Regions from separate parts of the Paenibacillus sp. FSL P4-0338 genome, predicted to be linked through region 4. Evidence: riboswitches for the same ligand, from Rfam matches in the RefSeq annotation. Region 4 holds a riboswitch; each other region holds the start of a gene.
What was found. A riboswitch is a leader RNA that binds a small molecule or an ion and turns the genes downstream of it on or off. The one in region 4 is predicted to bind cyclic di-GMP.
Positions count from the first base shown of each region.

Region 1: another riboswitch for cyclic di-GMP. It lies ahead of MKZ07_RS25575 (anti-repressor SinI family protein); the one in region 4 lies ahead of MKZ07_RS28630 (PA14 domain-containing protein).
Region 2: another riboswitch for cyclic di-GMP. It lies ahead of MKZ07_RS21525 (flagellar assembly protein A); the one in region 4 lies ahead of MKZ07_RS28630 (PA14 domain-containing protein).
Region 3: another riboswitch for cyclic di-GMP. It lies ahead of MKZ07_RS26835 (transglutaminase-like domain-containing protein); the one in region 4 lies ahead of MKZ07_RS28630 (PA14 domain-containing protein).

Region 1 covers NZ_JBBOCG010000002.1:343,077-347,455, reverse strand. Annotated here, with positions in the region: gene MKZ07_RS25590 (TasA family protein) at 1-296, shown strand, start outside; gene MKZ07_RS25585 (TasA family protein) at 336-926, shown strand; gene MKZ07_RS25580 (helix-turn-helix domain-containing protein) at 1,194-1,526, shown strand; gene MKZ07_RS25575 (anti-repressor SinI family protein) at 1,673-1,816, opposite strand; cyclic di-GMP riboswitch class I at 1,851-1,954, opposite strand; gene MKZ07_RS25570 (2-oxoglutarate dehydrogenase E1 component) at 2,451-4,379, shown strand, end outside.
Region 2 covers NZ_JBBOCG010000001.1:4,900,120-4,904,498, reverse strand. Annotated here, with positions in the region: gene MKZ07_RS21530 (aldo/keto reductase) at 1-82, opposite strand, end outside; gene MKZ07_RS21525 (flagellar assembly protein A) at 113-1,732, opposite strand; cyclic di-GMP riboswitch class I at 1,837-1,929, opposite strand; gene MKZ07_RS21520 (FUSC family protein) at 2,570-3,673, opposite strand; gene MKZ07_RS21515 (ABC transporter ATP-binding protein) at 3,965-4,379, shown strand, end outside.
Region 3 covers NZ_JBBOCG010000002.1:641,886-646,264, forward strand. Annotated here, with positions in the region: gene MKZ07_RS26820 (glycosyltransferase family 2 protein) at 1-361, shown strand, start outside; gene MKZ07_RS26825 (GtrA family protein) at 351-755, shown strand; gene MKZ07_RS26830 (class D sortase) at 822-1,475, shown strand; cyclic di-GMP riboswitch class I at 1,602-1,683, shown strand; cyclic di-GMP riboswitch class I at 1,757-1,838, shown strand; gene MKZ07_RS26835 (transglutaminase-like domain-containing protein) at 1,852-2,661, shown strand; rRNA gene MKZ07_RS26840 (16S ribosomal RNA) at 3,027-4,379, shown strand, end outside.
Region 4 covers NZ_JBBOCG010000002.1:1,071,510-1,075,888, forward strand. Annotated here, with positions in the region: gene MKZ07_RS28625 (sugar phosphate nucleotidyltransferase) at 541-1,914, shown strand; cyclic di-GMP riboswitch class I at 2,053-2,133, shown strand; gene MKZ07_RS28630 (PA14 domain-containing protein) at 2,148-4,379, shown strand, end outside.

The sequences.
Region 1 (4,379 bases), 730 kb from region 4:
ATTTCAAGGATGATATTATTGTGACCTTCCTCGCGAACAAGGATAAGCAAGAAGCGCCGCTTCTGGTCATCTCGCTGGCCGATTTGGAGAAGCAGAGTCCCGATCTGGTGGCCCGGGGAATTCTCGGAGCGATCCTGGGCGGAGAGAAGTCCGGCATTAAAGCCGGAACCTCCGATAATCTGCTCATTCAATTCGCCTTCAAGGAGACTCTCCAGCCGCAGAACTATTATCAGGGCGATACGCTTGCGCTGACGCTGAATTTTGAAGCCAACCAGGAAAAAGGCAGTCTCAAATAATTTACCAACAAAACAAACCATTCGAGGAGGAAATTAATCATGGGTATCAAAAAAACATTGGGTCTTGGCGTAGCATCAGCAGCACTGGGTTTGTCTTTAATCGGCGGGGGCACGTTCGCTTACTTCAGCTCCACAGCCACCAGCACGGCAACCTTCGCCGCAGGTACGCTGAAGCTTGGCTCTTCCTTCAATACTCCGGTAGCGTTGACGAATCTGAAGCCGGGAGACTATACCGTCCGCACCTTCACCTTGTCCAATGACGGCACACTGGATATCAAATTCCTCAAGCTTGCCACCACTTACACCGTGACCGATGCCAAGGGCGATAACGCAGGCCAGGATCTCGGAGACCACTTCAAGGTCAAGCTCCTCGATAATTCATACACCGGCGGTTCATTAAGCGGTCATGTGCTGTCCGAGATCTCCCTGAAGGATCTGAAAAACACCCCCAGCTACGATCTCGTAGCAGCAGGTATACTGCCGGGAGGGATTGCCGCAGCCGGGTCCAAGACCTTCAAGATCGCCTTCGAGTTCGTGGACAATACGCTCGATCAGAATATTTTCCAGGGTGACGGCTTAGCATTGAACTGGACCTTCGATGCACTTCAAGGAGTGGGAGAAGCCAAGTAGGCCAAAGCTGCATTTATCGATCAAGAACGGCATATCCTCCCCCATCCGGGCCGGGTATGCCGTTTCCTTTTCCCCGCTTCCGGGTTCAAGGATTTTTGTCCGATTTGCAGATTTTTGTTATACTGACAAGTGGAAACGGCTTTGTCTTCTTTTTAAAGAGCGGCACCGTTTCTGCGAGAAAGATAGGGCTACGGTATAGCGCGAAGCATATCACTTCTTATCTTTTACCAAAAAAGTACGGAGGGCGTTGTAATCGTGTCAGATACTATGGGAAGCCGCATCCACAAACTCCGGCTGGAGAAGGGCTATTCGCTATCCGAGCTTGCGGATAAGGCTGATGTGGCGAAATCATACCTCAGTAATGTGGAACGGAATATTCAATCCAACCCCTCCATTCAATTCATCGAAAAAATCGCAGACGCGCTTCAGGTATCCATTCATGTACTGCTGTATGGCGGACTGGCAGAGACGGAAGAACAGGCACTGGACGGGGAATGGTTCCGGCTGGTTCAGGAGGCTATGGCCTCCGGTATAAGCAAACGCGAATTCAAGGAATTCCTCGATTACCAGAAATGGCGCATGGAACAAAAGGACAACTAGACGTAGCATCGTATGCCTCAAGGAAGACTCCGCACGGCAGGGAGGCCGCCTTCGGCGAGGGCATTCTTTCAAGCGGCATACAGAAAAGGCACAGCGTACCGGACGCTGTGCCTTTTCTGTATGTATCCTAACAATGATGACCGCCCTTACATCGCCTGGAGTGCCTTTTCACTTAGAAACCGGCGGATATCCTCCGCCGCGATCCCCGCCTGCTTGGCAGACATCAGCAAGTGCACCCATTCTAAATCCAGATCTACTGCCTGCAGCTCGTCATTCCCCTGGTTGGACATATCCAAGAAATCTCCTCCTAGAATTTTCGCGTCCCCAGGCAGTCCGGCCATCATAGTAGTATTGCTACTTTGTAGTATCTCTACGTTAGATCCGAGACTTTGTGCCCCTGTCTTTCGGCAGGTTTACCTTTTACTGGACCCTTTCCATCATGAAAGGATCTGGCAAGAATCGATGAAACCGTTCTCCGCAATAACATTATACAAGATCATACGCGATTAGTGTGTCGTTTTCTGGAATTTTTTTATGATAAAATGTGAGGAAACTTAGCTGAAATTGCCAGCGGCTTGTATAAATATTTCCAGTTCCAAGTTCAAACCCTAAGTAATAGTTTAATTATGCTAAAGGGAACTCTAACTACTCCGCTTTACCGCACCACGCAACATCGTATAGAGACAATTACCCATCTGTATAGATAACGGACAGTGATATGGATTTATTTCTATTTATGATAGTTCCGTATGAATACTGTAATGAATCATGCCGAATTGCGAACGGATTGACCGAAAGTATGAATTGATTACCCCGCCGGAAAGTAGCACAATAGGATGAGAATGAAACCGCAAACATTTGCAGCTCCGCCAAGTGGCACACTGGATGCCTCGCGTGGAGTTTATCCGTTAGGAGGACCTATTCATGGCAGTCAAAGAGCCCTATAACGACACAGTATGGAGCAAATACTACGGCCCCAATCTGGGCTACATCCAAGAAAGATATGAGCAATTTGTCAAGGACCCCTCTTCTGTTGAACAACATTACCGCGATCTCTTCACCGTATCCGGCCCCCCTCCACTGGCACCCGATGCCGAGAGGGCTCCAAGGCCTGCCGTATCAGCAGATGCCGAGTGGCTCAAGAAGGCTGTCAAGGCCTCGAAGCTGATCGCCAATATTCGAATATATGGCCATATGGCCGCAGACATTGACCCGCTGGAGCGCAGCAAGAACCCGATGGCCAAATGGCTGGAGCTGGAGACCTACGAGCTTACCCGCGAGGATCTTAATGCTCTGCCCGCTTCGCTGATCTGGGATAATGCCCCTGCAGATGTGCATACCGCGATGGATGCCGTCCACAGAATGCGTCAGGCCTATACCCAGACCATTGCCTATGAATTCGGGCATGTGCATGATGAACGCGAGCTGCGCTGGCTCAACAGCCAGGCGGAATCGATGACCTCCCCTGCCCCGCTGAATAATACAGAGCGCAAAGAGCTGCTGAAGCGGCTGGTTCAGGTGGAGCATTTCGAGACCTTCCTGCACAAGACCTTCGTCGGCCAAAAGCGGTTCAGCCTGGAGGGCAATGATGCCCTCGTGCCGATGCTGGATGAGATTGTGCGGGCCGCCGCGCATGACGGCGCAGAGCATATCCTGATGGGCATGGCCCACCGCGGAAGACTTAATGTGCTGGCTCATATTCTGGGCAAGCCTTATGATATTATTTTCTCGGAATTCCATCATTCGCCGAACAAGGAACTGTTCCCTTCGGAAGGCTCCATGGGCGTGACCTACGGCTGGAGCGGTGATGTGAAGTATCATCTCGGGGCTGACCGTGCCGTCCGCGAAGGCGAGACCGTGCGCACCCGGATCACACTGGCCAATAACCCGAGCCATCTTGAATTCGTTAACCCTGTCGTCGAGGGCTTCACACGCGCCGCACAGGAAGAGCGCAACGATCCGGGACTGCCTAAGCTGAACACAAGCAAGGCCATGGCTGTGCTGATGCACGGCGATGCCGCCTTCCCTGGAGAGGGCATTGTCGCTGAGACGCTTAATATCGGCAAATTGCAGGGTTATCAGAATGGCGGCACCGTGCATATTATCGTCAATAACCGGATCGGATTCACCACAGAGAGCGAGGATTCCCGCTCCACCCATTATGCCAGCGACTTGGCCAAAGGGTATGAGATTCCGGTCGTGCATGTCAATGCCGATGACCCGGAAGCCTGCATTGCCGCAGTACGTCTGGCCAGTGCTTACCGCCATATGTTCAAGAAGGACTTCCTGATTGATCTGATCGGCTACCGCCGCCACGGGCATAATGAAATGGATGATCCTGAGACCACCCAGCCGATTGTGTACGGCAAAGTGCGTAACCACCCTACTGTGTACCGCGCTTATGCAGAACGCCTGGAGCGCGAGAAGGTAATTACAGCAGATGATCTGAAGAACATGATTGCCGAGGCAGAGAGCGTCCTCCAGCAGGCCTTTGACCAGATGAAGGAAGGCAAGCACAAGAATGCGGAGTCCAAAACCGCCGTCGCGCTGGATAACGACAGTCCCCAGCAGCGTCCGACTGCCTTCCCTCTTGCCGGTCTGCAGGAGATTAACCGTGAGCTGCTGCGCGTACCGGCCGGCTTCAAGGTCTATCCGAAGCTGGAACGGATTCTGCAGCGCCGCAAGGATGCGCTGAATGACGGAGAGCGGGTAGACTGGGCGCTGGCAGAGACACTTGCCTTCGCTACCATCCTGAAGGATGGCACGCCGATCCGCCTCAGCGGACAGGATGCACAGCGCGGCACGTTCGCCCACCGTCATCTGGTGCTGCATGACAGCGAGAACGGGGAACTC
Region 2 (4,379 bases), on a different contig from region 4:
CTGCCCGTTTGCCGAATGAATTGGTTCCAAGACCCAGGGCGGATACCTGCAGGCCGCTATTGCCCAGACGGTTATATCGCATGCGCTCACTTCTCCTTATCTAGTAGTAGTCTTAGCAGGAATCACGCACAAGCAGCTTGCCGCCGGACTCCAGGCGGCTGTCCTGCGACCGGGCAAGGTTAATCACCGCATGCTCCTCTTGGAGCAGCTCAATCTCCTCGCCCAGCTTAAGCAGCAGCCTGGAGAAGCGGCTTAGGACACTGTCTGTAATGTACCCGGTGTATTGTCCCGGATGGGCGAATACCTCAAGCATCTGCCGGAGCGGGTCCGTGCCGAAGCCGAACTCTCCGTTCATACGGCTTAGGGCAGCCTGGAAATCGCGGATCAGGCTGTCGAGATGGCTGTATTTATCCTCCAGCAGCAGCATAACCACCAGGCCGTAATTCACGGATTGCTGTCGGGATTCCACATTCTTGGCCAGCTGGCGCGCTGCCTCAAGCAGTCCGTCCGTCTCTGTCCGCAGCAGGCTTGCTAAGCTGTGCAAACGATGCTGCTGTACCCCGGCATATCCGGCGTACAGGCCGCTGCCGGTAACCTGGCCGCTAACATAAATGCTGCCGGTGGCTATAATTGTAGATTGGCGTATATCGCCATAGACGTACACATTCCCCAGGGCTTCGATCCTTACAGATCCATCCAGATCACCCGGTACAATGATGTCGCCTGCGAACATAACGTCACCGCCAGGGTCCATCATCTCCCTGGTCAGCAGACAGACTGGAGGGAAGTCACAGATTCGGACGCTGCTGTTTCCTCCGCAGATACGGGGTCTGCCTGTGTGCTTGGCTACGATATTACCACAGGGAAGGAGCTTGGCATGATTACCGGCAGCAAAGTAGATATCCTGCGGCGGGGGAGGGGGCAGGACCCTTCCGTCTGTGTCGAGGCCGGGAATGCCTTCTTCCGGCGGCAGTTTGCGGGCGAAGACTTCACCTGCAAAGGTAAAGGGGGCTCCCGGGAAACGGAGATACTCCATGGTATCCGCAGGCTTCTGAGCCCGGCTTCCCTGTCTATGAAGCATCCCGTTCCCCACCAGTGTATGCTCCGGCAGCTGCAATTCCAGCCGGGCTTCCTTGCCGGGCAGCGGGGCTCTTCCTTCAGCGATGCATACGGGAAGATATGTAGGGTTCTCCAGCTCCGCGTACAGGGCGGGAATATTCAGGTTGCGCAAAATAAAACGGTTGTCCAGTGAGGCGATAATCTGATCTATGGTAAGCGTGGACAGCAGCATTGCCGGGTTGGGCTGGGCACGGACGACCGCCTCGAAGGCGGCGGGGCAGTTGACCAGGTTCCAGGCGTACTTCTCTGCACGGTATAAAGTGAAATGGACCTTGAGCTTGTCAGGCGATACGGTAATTTCATACTGCGGCTTCTCGCAGATCTCCCAGGTAATATAATCTGCCTTGGTCACCTCGGTTGGCGCTGTAACGGTCTTCCAGTTGATCTTCAGGACAACAGGGTGGATCGCAGAAATGCGGGCGGGAGTGCCTCCGGGGAGCGGGGGAGTAATGAATATCTGGTTGTCCTGCACGAGGATAATTCCATTCTTATCCCCAGTTGTCCCGTCAGAAGCCCGGCCCTCCACAGAGAATGAATCCAGGAGACCTTTACGTTCGTGCATCAGGGACTCTACGAATTCATATCGGCTTGGTTCGATATCCTGCTGCGGCATGGTTGTAACCTCACTTTTTCGTATGATCAATGGCAATTCGTACAGAGAAAGAACATCATCAAGCCCGGGAGACTTCCCGTAAACAGTTGGCTTAAGTGGTCTCTATTGGCAGCCTGGCGACCGTAAACGCAGATTCCGGCGTTCTTAGGCCCATGGCTTTGCGTCCTGCCCTTTCGGGAAGTTTGCCTTTAGAAATAGATCAATGAGATACATCCTGTAGAGGCGATGAATTGTGATCGACTGTAATCGACAAAAAGAGTCATAAATAGTTCTTGTGCGGCATTAACTTCTGCAAACAAGCTTAATTCTAGTACTTAAAGAGCTATTTTTCAACTATATTATGCCTATTTATCAAAAAACTTAAAATATGCAGCTCTATTTCGACAAAAAAACTGGTTTCCCAGCGCTTACAGCTTATGGAAGTCATGAGAACTGGAAAAAGGGGGACGGTCTTCTGCGCCCGGCAGGTGGAAAAAGCAAAAAGCAGCGGAGGGGCATATGTTCACCGCAGCGAGGAGCAGGCTTTAAGTTCTAATCTTAAATGCGTCTTATATAGCAGTTGGATTTTGTCCACTTGCTGTTGGATGAATGCCGCCTATGGGAACAGCAGATGGATAAACAACACATATTTTGCCCACTTTTAACGGATTCCAGAGAATTCGGCGGATTAGATGTACTTTATCCAACTGCTTCAATTAAAGCGTATAATTCGGCTGAATCAAGTGTCATTTTTCCAACTGCTATAACTTTACGTGCTGCTACCCAAGCCACTTTACCCGCAAGCATCCTATCCCACCGAAAAGTTATGGCAACACAAAAAAAAGGACCCTCCCAAGCTTATAGCTTGTGGAAGAGTCCTTTTTGTATGAATTGGATGGCGCGTGCAGGGTGTGTCTTGACATGCTGTGGTGCGGTGGAAAGCGCGGCGTAATCGGCGCGTTCGATCTCTTCAAGAATCCGGTTCAGGTGGGAGAACACCGCACCGAGATCACGGAAGGCTGCGAGCGGGCACTGATCCTGCAGCTGCGAGAACCAGGCGAGCTGCACGTCGCGGGCTCTTCTCAGACTCTCCTGGAGTGAACGTCCGCTGCATTCGGCATCTGATAGCGTCCGTGTGCCATACAGGGCGATGCAGTCTGCCGTTGCGGTTACAACCTCCAGCATCCAATCAGCGGCGGCATAATGGGCCGGCAGCAGAGCGATTTCTTCGCTTATGGCTTTGACATAGGAGTGAACCTTGATGAGATGGGTGGTCGACTGTGTCAGCTTGCCAATGTCCTTACGGCACTGGTAATGAGACAGTGTGTAATGCATCTCCTTCTGCAGCCGGTCGCTCTTCTTCAGAAGCTCGCCGGAGCGCTCAAGAGCAGCCTTGGCTTGCGCTGCATCCCGGCCGCTTGCAGCGAATCCGGTTAAGGCATCGGATAAGGTCAGGCTGCCTTTCAGTGCCAGGTCCTTGACCTTGACGAAGCTCTTGGGCGGCACGATAATCATATTAATGATGAGGGCAATCAGCACGCCGATCAGCGTCTCGGCGACTCTCCAGACGATATATTGGTCATGATAGAAGGTGAGTGCAAGCACCGAGGTGACACCGATCTGAGAGACGGCCTGGATATTGATCCGGCAGGCTGTAGCCACCCCAATGCCAATCAGCAGCATCAGCAGAATCGACAGCGCGCCCACATCGAAGAACTTGCCTACGATCAGGCTGACGATGCCGCCAAGGACCACGCCGGTCATGCGGTAGACGCCTTTTTCAAGGGAGGCCTTGACGCTGCTCTGGGTAATCAGAATCGCCGCCAGCGGTGCGAAGTACAGGTAATGGTCCCCGTAGATAATGTGCACGGCCAGCCACGAGAGCGAAGCGGCGAGCGTAATCCGTATCATATATAAGGATAATCCGAACTTTTCAAGGCGCTCTTGTAAGCCCTCGTTCATGTTTGTCATCTTCTTTCATGTAAATAGGAAAAATTTTATGGTTTTCATCCGTTTTCATTATAGCACCTCAAAACAGGCCGGAGGCGGGCAAGATTTTACGAACTTGTTAAGTTTTTGTGCGTGATTTCACAATGTAAGCTATCGCATATATTGCAGGATTCCTTTATGCTATATATTGAAGTCTGCCAGACCAAGGCAGGAATTGTCGCTTATCCGTGCTGAGCATGCCGCTGCCGGATTGTCTCCCGCAAGAAGCGGGTAAAATAGGTTGTACTACATAAGTAAGGGAGGTTGTTAGCTATAGCTACCCCGGAAGGCACTATTATTTCTTTTGACCAGGTGATTAAGCAATACGACGACGAAGAGGCTGTACTCAAAGGCGTGAGCTTCGAAATTGAACGCGGTAAATTCTACACGCTGCTGGGCCCTTCGGGCTGCGGAAAAACGACCATTCTGCGTCTAATCGCCGGCTTCGCGGAGCCGACTGAAGGTTCGATCTATCTTAACGGCAAAAAAATCAACCACATTCCCGCCAATGAGCGGCAGGTCAATACGGTATTTCAGGACTATGCGCTGTTTCCGCATCTGAACGTATTCGAGAATGTGGCGTTTGGACTGCGCATCAAGAAGCTGAAGAAGGATGTCATTCAGCAAAAGGTGCAGGAAGCGCTGCGCTTCGTCAACCTGGTCGGCTATGATCAGCGGG
Region 3 (4,379 bases), 430 kb from region 4:
ATATCCGCTCAAAAAAATGATCCGCTTTGCGCTCGACGGAATCACCTCCTTCTCGCATAAGCCGCTCAAAATCGCCTCCTATGTCGGCTTCTTCCTGTCCTTCTCCAGCTTCATTTACCTGTTCCTGGTTTTATTCCAGAAGGTTTTCACCTCCTGGACCGTGCCGGGCTGGGCATCCATTGTGGGAGTTAACCTGCTGTTTAACGGCATTGTGCTGATGCTGCTGGGCGTCATTGGGGAATACATCGGACGGATCTATGACGAATCGAAGGATAGACCACTCTATATCGTAAGCGAGACCAGAGGCTACCCGGAGACAGAGGCTGAAGACACCCGGAAGGAAAGCGATTATGCAAGATAAGGCTTGGCGCGCAGGCATGATCCAGTTTCTGAAATTTAATGCGGTGGGCCTGCTTAATACATTCATAGATTTTGCGGTATTTACCCTGCTGCATTCCCTGGGGATGCTTAACACCCCCGCACAGATTATTTCCTACAGCGCCGGGACGGCCAACAGCTTTTTCTGGAATAAGAAGGTGACCTTTAAGGGAAGGGACAGAGGCGGGAATGGCGGCTTTGACCGGATGCAGCTGGTGAGATTTATTGTGCTGAATCTGCTGGTACTGGGCATTTCGGTGCTGCTGATTCATCTTCTGACTGACCGGCTGGGGATACAGGTGCTACTGGCCAAGGTGCTGGTTACCTTCATAACAGTGATCATTAATTTCTTTGGAAGCCGGAAATGGGTATTCTAAAGAGACAGTATATATTCCCCGTATCCTGCGGGGCTGCAGTTATTCTATATTGCGGAGGCGATTGTCATGCGGAAGTTATCCTATTTGATTATACTTGCCGGGGTCCTGATTATGCTCTACCCCAAAGGAAGCGAATGGTACGAGGACCGTCAACAGCAGAAGCTGCTGGAAGAGGCCGAACAGGCTTATAGTGAAATCGTTCCTTCGGCTACGGCTCCTGCCAGCCAGGATCTGAGCAAGCCTTATGCGGAAGTCACCCAGCTGCTCGCGGAAGAGTCTGGTGCGGAAGAGCCGGTGCCCACTGCAGCGCCCGAGATTGAAGTTGGAGGGAAGATCACTGCCATTATTGAAATCGACAAAATCGATCTGAAGCTGCCTGTTCTGGAGGGCGCCACCAAGACCAATATGAAGCATGCTGCGGCGCATATGAAGGAGACAGCTCCGATTGGCGCGGTAGGCAATGCAGCAATTGCGGCACACCGCTCAAGAACGGCAGGGCGGCTGTTCAACAGACTAGATGAGGTCGGTAATGGGGACACCATTACTGTTATTACAAGCGGCCAGGAATACAAGTATGTTGTATATGATGTATCTATTGTAGAGCCTACCGATATTTCGGTACTGAAGGGAAATGATAATGATAAGATTCTGACCCTCATTACCTGTGATCCGCTTGTCAACCCGACCCACAGACTCATCATTCATGCGAAGCTCACCTGAATCTATCAGAACAAGGCGATAAAGGTCGAAAAAACATAAAATTTTAGTATATTTGTGGTGGAATCTAGCAATTTGGGTCTTGCTAATAGAGATGTGTATGGTAAAATAGAACTATCAAAAGCTAATGCACGATAACGGCAAACCTATCGAAAGGTAGGGACGCAAAGCTAGAGGGCCTTCCCGTCATGGATGGCAGCCAGCTACCGAATGAAGAGGCTTTTTTTGTTTGTTTTAATTCAGAATCTGTCATTATGTGGTAGTAGATTGGACAGATAAAGCTTATACGATAACGGCAAACCTATCGAAAGGTAGGGACGCAAAGCTAAAGGGCCTTCCCGTCATGGATGGCAGCCAGCTACCGAAAGGGGTTTTATCCATGAAAAAGTTTTATTTAATGCTAATTACACTTTTTGTAATCGTCACTTCCGTGCAGACAGGCACTGCTCAAGCTGCTAATGCAGATTCAAGCTGGTTAAATGTTGGACAACTTGATCAAGGGGTTATCGGGGTTTCGTACGATGTTCCTAAGGACAAGAAGATGAAGCTCATGATTACCAAGGACAATAACAGCTATACTTACAACTTATACACCTCCAAGCCGAACGAGACGTTCCCGCTGCAACAAGGAAACGGCTCTTACAAGGTATCCGTTCTTGAGAATACTACGGGCAACAAATACAAAGTGCTATCTTCCGAGACTGTCTCTCTTTCAATGAGCAATGTGAATGCCGTATATTTGAGCTCTGTACAGAATGTTAAGTGGAGTTCTTCCGATAAATCCGTTCAAAAGGCAGCCCAGCTTACAAAGGGTCTGACCACAGATGCAGACAAAGTTAAGGCTATCTACAATTACATCGTAGCTAACGTGAAATATGACTACTCTCTGGCTAACAGCGTAAGCACAGATTATATTCCGAACAACGATAACACGCTGGCTACCAACAAAGGGATCTGCTACGATTACGCATCCTTGTTCGCTACTATGCTCCGCAGTGAAGGTATTCCAACCAAATTGGTTATGGGAAATACAAGCTATGTAACTTCATACCATGCCTGGAACGAAGTGTTCCTAAATGGCAAATGGGTAACGATTGATACTACAGTAGATGCAGGTCTGGGCAAGAACACAGTATCAACAGAACTGGTCAAAGCAGCAAGCAAATACACTGCAGCGAAATTCTACTAAGAATAGCTGTGAACTATAGCATTACCTGAGAATAACCCGCTTAATCATTAAGCGGGTTATTTTTATTTATATAAAGGTTGCTTTTTAATAGAAGGATAGGTTATTATAAGTAAGCGTTGTTGGAGCGGCAAAGGAAATGAGAATTACTTAAATAAGTAATTTCAAAAATAAAGCTTGCATTGCTCGGATGAACGTGATATATTATAAGAGTTGCTGGTGACGCGGTAAGCGGCGCTGATAACGAGCTTGATCTTTGAAAACTGAACAACGAGTGAGTATCGGAGATCACTTCGGTGAGATCCAAATTAGAGAATGTAAATTCTCGTCAGATGTTTCAAAATGAGCAATCGCTCTTTCTAAATACCAATTTGGAGAGTTTGATCCTGGCTCAGGACGAACGCTGGCGGCGTGCCTAATACATGCAAGTCGAGCGGAGTCTGAAAGGAAGCTTGCTTCCTTTCAGACTTAGCGGCGGACGGGTGAGTAACACGTAGGCAACCTGCCCTCAAGCCTGGGATAACTACCGGAAACGGTAGCTAATACCGGATAATTTCTTTTTTCTCCTGAGGAGAGAATGAAAGGCGGAGCAATCTGCTGCTTGGGGATGGGCCTGCGGCGCATTAGCTAGTTGGTGGGGTAATGGCCCACCAAGGCGACGATGCGTAGCCGACCTGAGAGGGTGAACGGCCACACTGGGACTGAGACACGGCCCAGACTCCTACGGGAGGCAGCAGTAGGGAATCTTCCGCAATGGGCGCAAGCCTGACGGAGCAACGCCGCGTGAGTGATGAAGGTTTTCGGATCGTAAAGCTCTGTTGCCAGGGAAGAACGTCCGGTAGAGTAACTGCTGCCGGAGTGACGGTACCTGAGAAGAAAGCCCCGGCTAACTACGTGCCAGCAGCCGCGGTAATACGTAGGGGGCAAGCGTTGTCCGGAATTATTGGGCGTAAAGCGCGCGCAGGCGGTTATTTAAGTCTGGTGTTTAAACCTTGGGCTCAACCTGAGGTCGCACTGGAAACTGGGTGACTTGAGTACAGAAGAGGAAAGTGGAATTCCACGTGTAGCGGTGAAATGCGTAGATATGTGGAGGAACACCAGTGGCGAAGGCGACTTTCTGGGCTGTAACTGACGCTGAGGCGCGAAAGCGTGGGGAGCAAACAGGATTAGATACCCTGGTAGTCCACGCCGTAAACGATGAGTGCTAGGTGTTAGGGGTTTCGATACCCTTGGTGCCGAAGTTAACACAGTAAGCACTCCGCCTGGGGAGTACGGTCGCAAGACTGAAACTCAAAGGAATTGACGGGGACCCGCACAAGCAGTGGAGTATGTGGTTTAATTCGAAGCAACGCGAAGAACCTTACCAGGTCTTGACATCCAACTAACGAAGCAGAGATGCATCAGGTGCCCTTCGGGGAAAGTTGAGACAGGTGGTGCATGGTTGTCGTCAGCTCGTGTCGTGAGATGTTGGGTTAAGTCCCGCAACGAGCGCAACCCTTGACTTTAGTTGCCAGCAGGTTAAGCTGGGCACTCTAGAGTGACTGCCGGTGACAAACCGGAGGAAGGTGGGGATGACGTCAAATCATCATGCCCCTTATGACCTGGGCTACACACGTACTACAATGGCCGGTACAACGGGAAGCGAAGCCGCGAGGTGGAGCCAATCCCAGCAAAGCCGGTCTCAGTTCGGATTGCAGGCTGCAACTCGCCTGCATGAAGTC
Region 4 (4,379 bases):
CAAATGAGGAGCACAAGTGCCCTTGATTTCTCGGATTCGAGCCAAATGGAGCAACTGAGCAGCATTTGTGTCACGTACTTAAACTAACCAGCTTCTGCCGCCGCAAATTTGTGCGGCAAGCCCTTGGAACAAGAGTCTTGAATCCCGGTCTTGAATTCCATTGTCTTGGAATTCTTGCTTTCTCTAGCCGCTAGGTCAGCGGCGACGCCTTGGAACAAGCGGCAGCCCGGCCCCCCTTGCCGCTACAACAAGCGGCAATACCCGGATCTTTAACCGGGAGCTTCGCCTGCGGGCGAAGCGGATATGAAATCACAAGCCTGTTATGAAATGGAGCGGAGAGGAATTTTGGAGCTGTAGGAGCGGTAGCGTCCGCCTTTGTCTCCGGATATTATCTGCTGCAAGCAATATAATCAACAACATCTGGAGACAACAGCGGCCGTAAGCCCAAAATTCCTTGCAGCGACCCTCATAACAGGCGGGATTTTAACACACAGCCGCAATAAGAAATACCCAATAACAATACGATATGGAGGGTTCACTATGAAACTAGTACTTCTATCAGGCGGCTCCGGCAAGCGGCTCTGGCCGTTGTCCAATGATTCACGCTCCAAGCAATTTCTGAAGGTACTGGCAAGTCCGGCAGGTGAACCGGAATCAATGGTACAACGGGTATGGAGACAGCTGGAGGAGAACGGCATGGCCGGGTCCTCTTATCTGGCGACCGGACGCAGCCAGGTGGAGATGATCCAGAGCCAGCTCGGCAGCGAGGTGCCGATCATCGTGGAGCCGGAGCGGCGGGATACGTTCCCGGCCATTGCGCTGACGGCGGCCTACCTCTATTCCATCGCAGGGGTTTCCCCAAGCGAGACCGTGGCGATTCTGCCGGTGGACCCATACGTGGAATCCTCCTTTTTCGAAACGGTACTGCAACTGGAGAACACCATGCTGGTGAGCGGGGCGAACCTGGCGCTGATGGGCGTAGTTCCCGAGCATGCTTCGGAGAAATACGGCTACATTATTCCAACGGGTGCAGATGCGGGAGCGAATGGTTATCTGCAGGTCAGCCACTTCCAGGAGAAGCCGGACCGTGTGCAGGCCGAGGAGCTGATTAGCCAGGGGGCTCTCTGGAACTGCGGGGTGTTCGCTTTCCGTCTGGGTTACCTGCTGGATATCCTGCAGCGCAAAGGGCTGCCGCTTAATTATGAGGAACTGCAGAAGCAGTATAAGCTGCTGTCTTCCATCAGCTTCGATTACGAAGTGGTAGAGAAAGAAGAGAACATCGTCGTACAGCCGTATGCCGGATTCTGGAAGGACCTGGGTACCTGGAACACCTTGACCGAGGAAATGACCAGCAACCATGTCGGCAAAGGCTTTGTGACCGCTGACTCCGAGGGGACCTGCCTCATTAACGAGCTGGATATTCCGATTACCGTGATCGGGGCGAAGGATCTGATTATCGCTGCCAGCCCGGACGGCATTCTGGTGACGCACAAGACTGAGAGTCCGCGGATCAAGGAAGTGCTGAAGTCTTTTGAACAAAGACCGATGTACGAGGAGCGCCGCTGGGGCCACTACAAGGTGATAGATTATGTAAAGTATGACGAAGGCAACGAGGTGCTGACCAAGCGGATTTTCATCAATGAGGGCAAAAATATCAGCTATCAGCTGCATCACAAACGCAGTGAAATCTGGACCTTCGTCAGCGGGGAAGCCAGCATTGTCATCAATGAGAAGATGCATACGGTGAAGGCAGGAGATGTGGTGCGGATACCGGAAGGGACCAAGCATGCCATTCTTGCTCTTACCGATGTGGAGTTCATTGAGGTGCAGACGGGGTCGGAGCTGGTAGAGGAAGATAACATCCGTATTACTCTGGACTGGGAGGATATAGCGCTACATCAGTTCATTTCGTAGGTCTAACTTATCTATTTAACCATTTGTTACAGAATCAAAACAGGTACTCGGAACTATTTATTCGGAGAAATTCGCGTTTGCTCTACAAAAAAATTGCATAAAGACGATAATTTACGGTAAGAGGGATTGATCCTTCCAAAACGACAAAGGCAAACCTGATCGAAAGACAGGGACGCAAAGCTATAGGGCCTTCGCAAGAGTGGCAGCCTGGCTACCGAAAGGAAGAGAATATTGTGAAAACTTACCGTAAGTCTCGTTTGCTCTGCGCTGTGCTGTCGCTGGCCGTGGTATTGTCTGCTGTACCTGTGGGACTGGGAATCGCCCCTTCCACCGTCAAGGCTGCCTCCTCTGAAGGAGCGCCGGTGAACCCTAACGCCTCAGCGGAGGCGGTCAAGCTGCTGAACAATCTGTATGATATCTCGGGAAATGGAATCATTACAGGCCAGCATGACTATTTCGAGAGTCCGGATGAGCTGAGCAACAAGCTGAAGGGAACAAGCGGACAATACGCAGCACTGCATGGTTATGAGCTGGGAGCAATCGGTGGGCAGAGTGAGAGCGGAGTAGCTGCACAACGCAAAAATATCGTCTGGAGTGCGACGAACTGGTCCAGAGCGGGCGGCATTGTCGCCATGACCTTCCACCAGAATCTGCCAGGCACCAAGTACGAATGGTCCAATGTGCAGAAGCCGATCACCCAGGCGCAATTTAACAAATACGTAACCCCCGGAACGCCAGAGTATAATGCACTGATCACCGATCTGGATAAAGTAGCGGTCTCTCTGAAAAGCCTGCGGGATGCTAAGGTTCCGATCCTCTGGAGACCTTACCACGAAATGAACGGCGGCTGGTTCTGGTGGGGGAAGAAAGATAATTTTACAGCCCTGTGGAATATTATGTATGACCGGTTCGTGAACGTTCATCAGTTAAATAATCTGCTCTGGGTATGGAACCCGAATGCGCCTAATGCAAGCTCCGATCCCTATCCACGGACTTATCCGGGTGCGGACAGAGTGGATGTGCTGGCAGCAGATATATATAATAACGACTACTCCAATAAATATCATGATGATCTGACCAGCCTGGCTGGCGGCAAACCGATCGGCATCGGCGAGAACGGTGAAATGCCAAATATATCGAAGCTAAAGCTGAACCAGCAGAATTACGTGTTCATGATGAACTGGGGCAAGATGCTCTATGAGAATAACAGCACGGCGACAATCAAGAATTTCATGAATGACAGTTACACACTAACCCGTGACCAATATAAGGCCTGGTCTGCTCCGGCGGCGGCTCCTAAGCCAATCGCAACGCCAACGGCAACGCCGACGCCTACAGTATCACCGACACCAACAGCAACACCGACACAAACCGCAACACCGACGCCAACGCCGACGGCAACACCAACCGTTGCGCCGACTCAGAAGCCGGTCCCAACCTTCGGCGACCCGGAGAGTAAGCCTGGCCAGAATGGCCTGCTTGGAGAATACTTCAAGAACATGACGCTCTCGGGGACACCGGTTATGGTGCGTAACGATGATGTCATCAGCTTCAATTGGCGTCAGGGGACTCCTAATGCCGCACTGGGCGTAGATTACTTCTCAATTCGCTGGACCGGACAGATTAAGCCGGCTTACAGTGAGACTTATCAGTTCTATACTACATCGGATGACGGTATCCGCTTGTGGGTGAACGGCACACCGGTCATTGACAGCTGGGTCAAACAGAGCGGAACTGCCCGCACAGGAAGCATAGCCTTAACTGCCGGGCAATTGTACGATATCAAAGTAGAGTACTATGAGAATGCTGGCGATGCCAATGTCCATCTGATGTGGCAGAGCCCTAGCCAGGTGAAGGGAACCGTACCTGCAAGTGCGCTTTTCTCCAGAGCAGGCAACATATCCATACCTGTTCCGGCTGCAACAGCAGTACCGACAACGGTACCAGCAGCAACAGCAACGCCGGCACCAGTAACAACACCAACACCAGCAGCGACACCAACACTGACGCCAGTACCGGCACCAACGCCGACAGCAGCACCGACACCAACGCCAACACCGGCACCAACACCGACAGCGGCTCCTGTTCCCGTTCCTTCTCCTACAGCAACACCGGTGGATCTGCCGGTAGAAGTCCCTGCTGCCAATGGGTTGTACGCGGAATACTTCAATAACATGACGCTATCGGGCGAACCCGCTGCAGTGCGCACCGATGCGGTGCTTGATTTCAACTGGCGCCAAGGCTCGCCGGATGCTGCTATCGGTATAGACTTCTTCTCTGTCCGCTGGAGCGGGAAGATTAAGCCGCTGTACACAGAGACGTATCAGATTTATACCAATTCCGATGACGGTATCCGCGTACGGGTTAACGGTGAGCTTGTGATTGACAGCTGGGTGAAGCAGAGCGGCACCGAACGCATGGGCAGCATCAGCCTGACCGCAGGCGAGCTGTATGATATTCAGGTA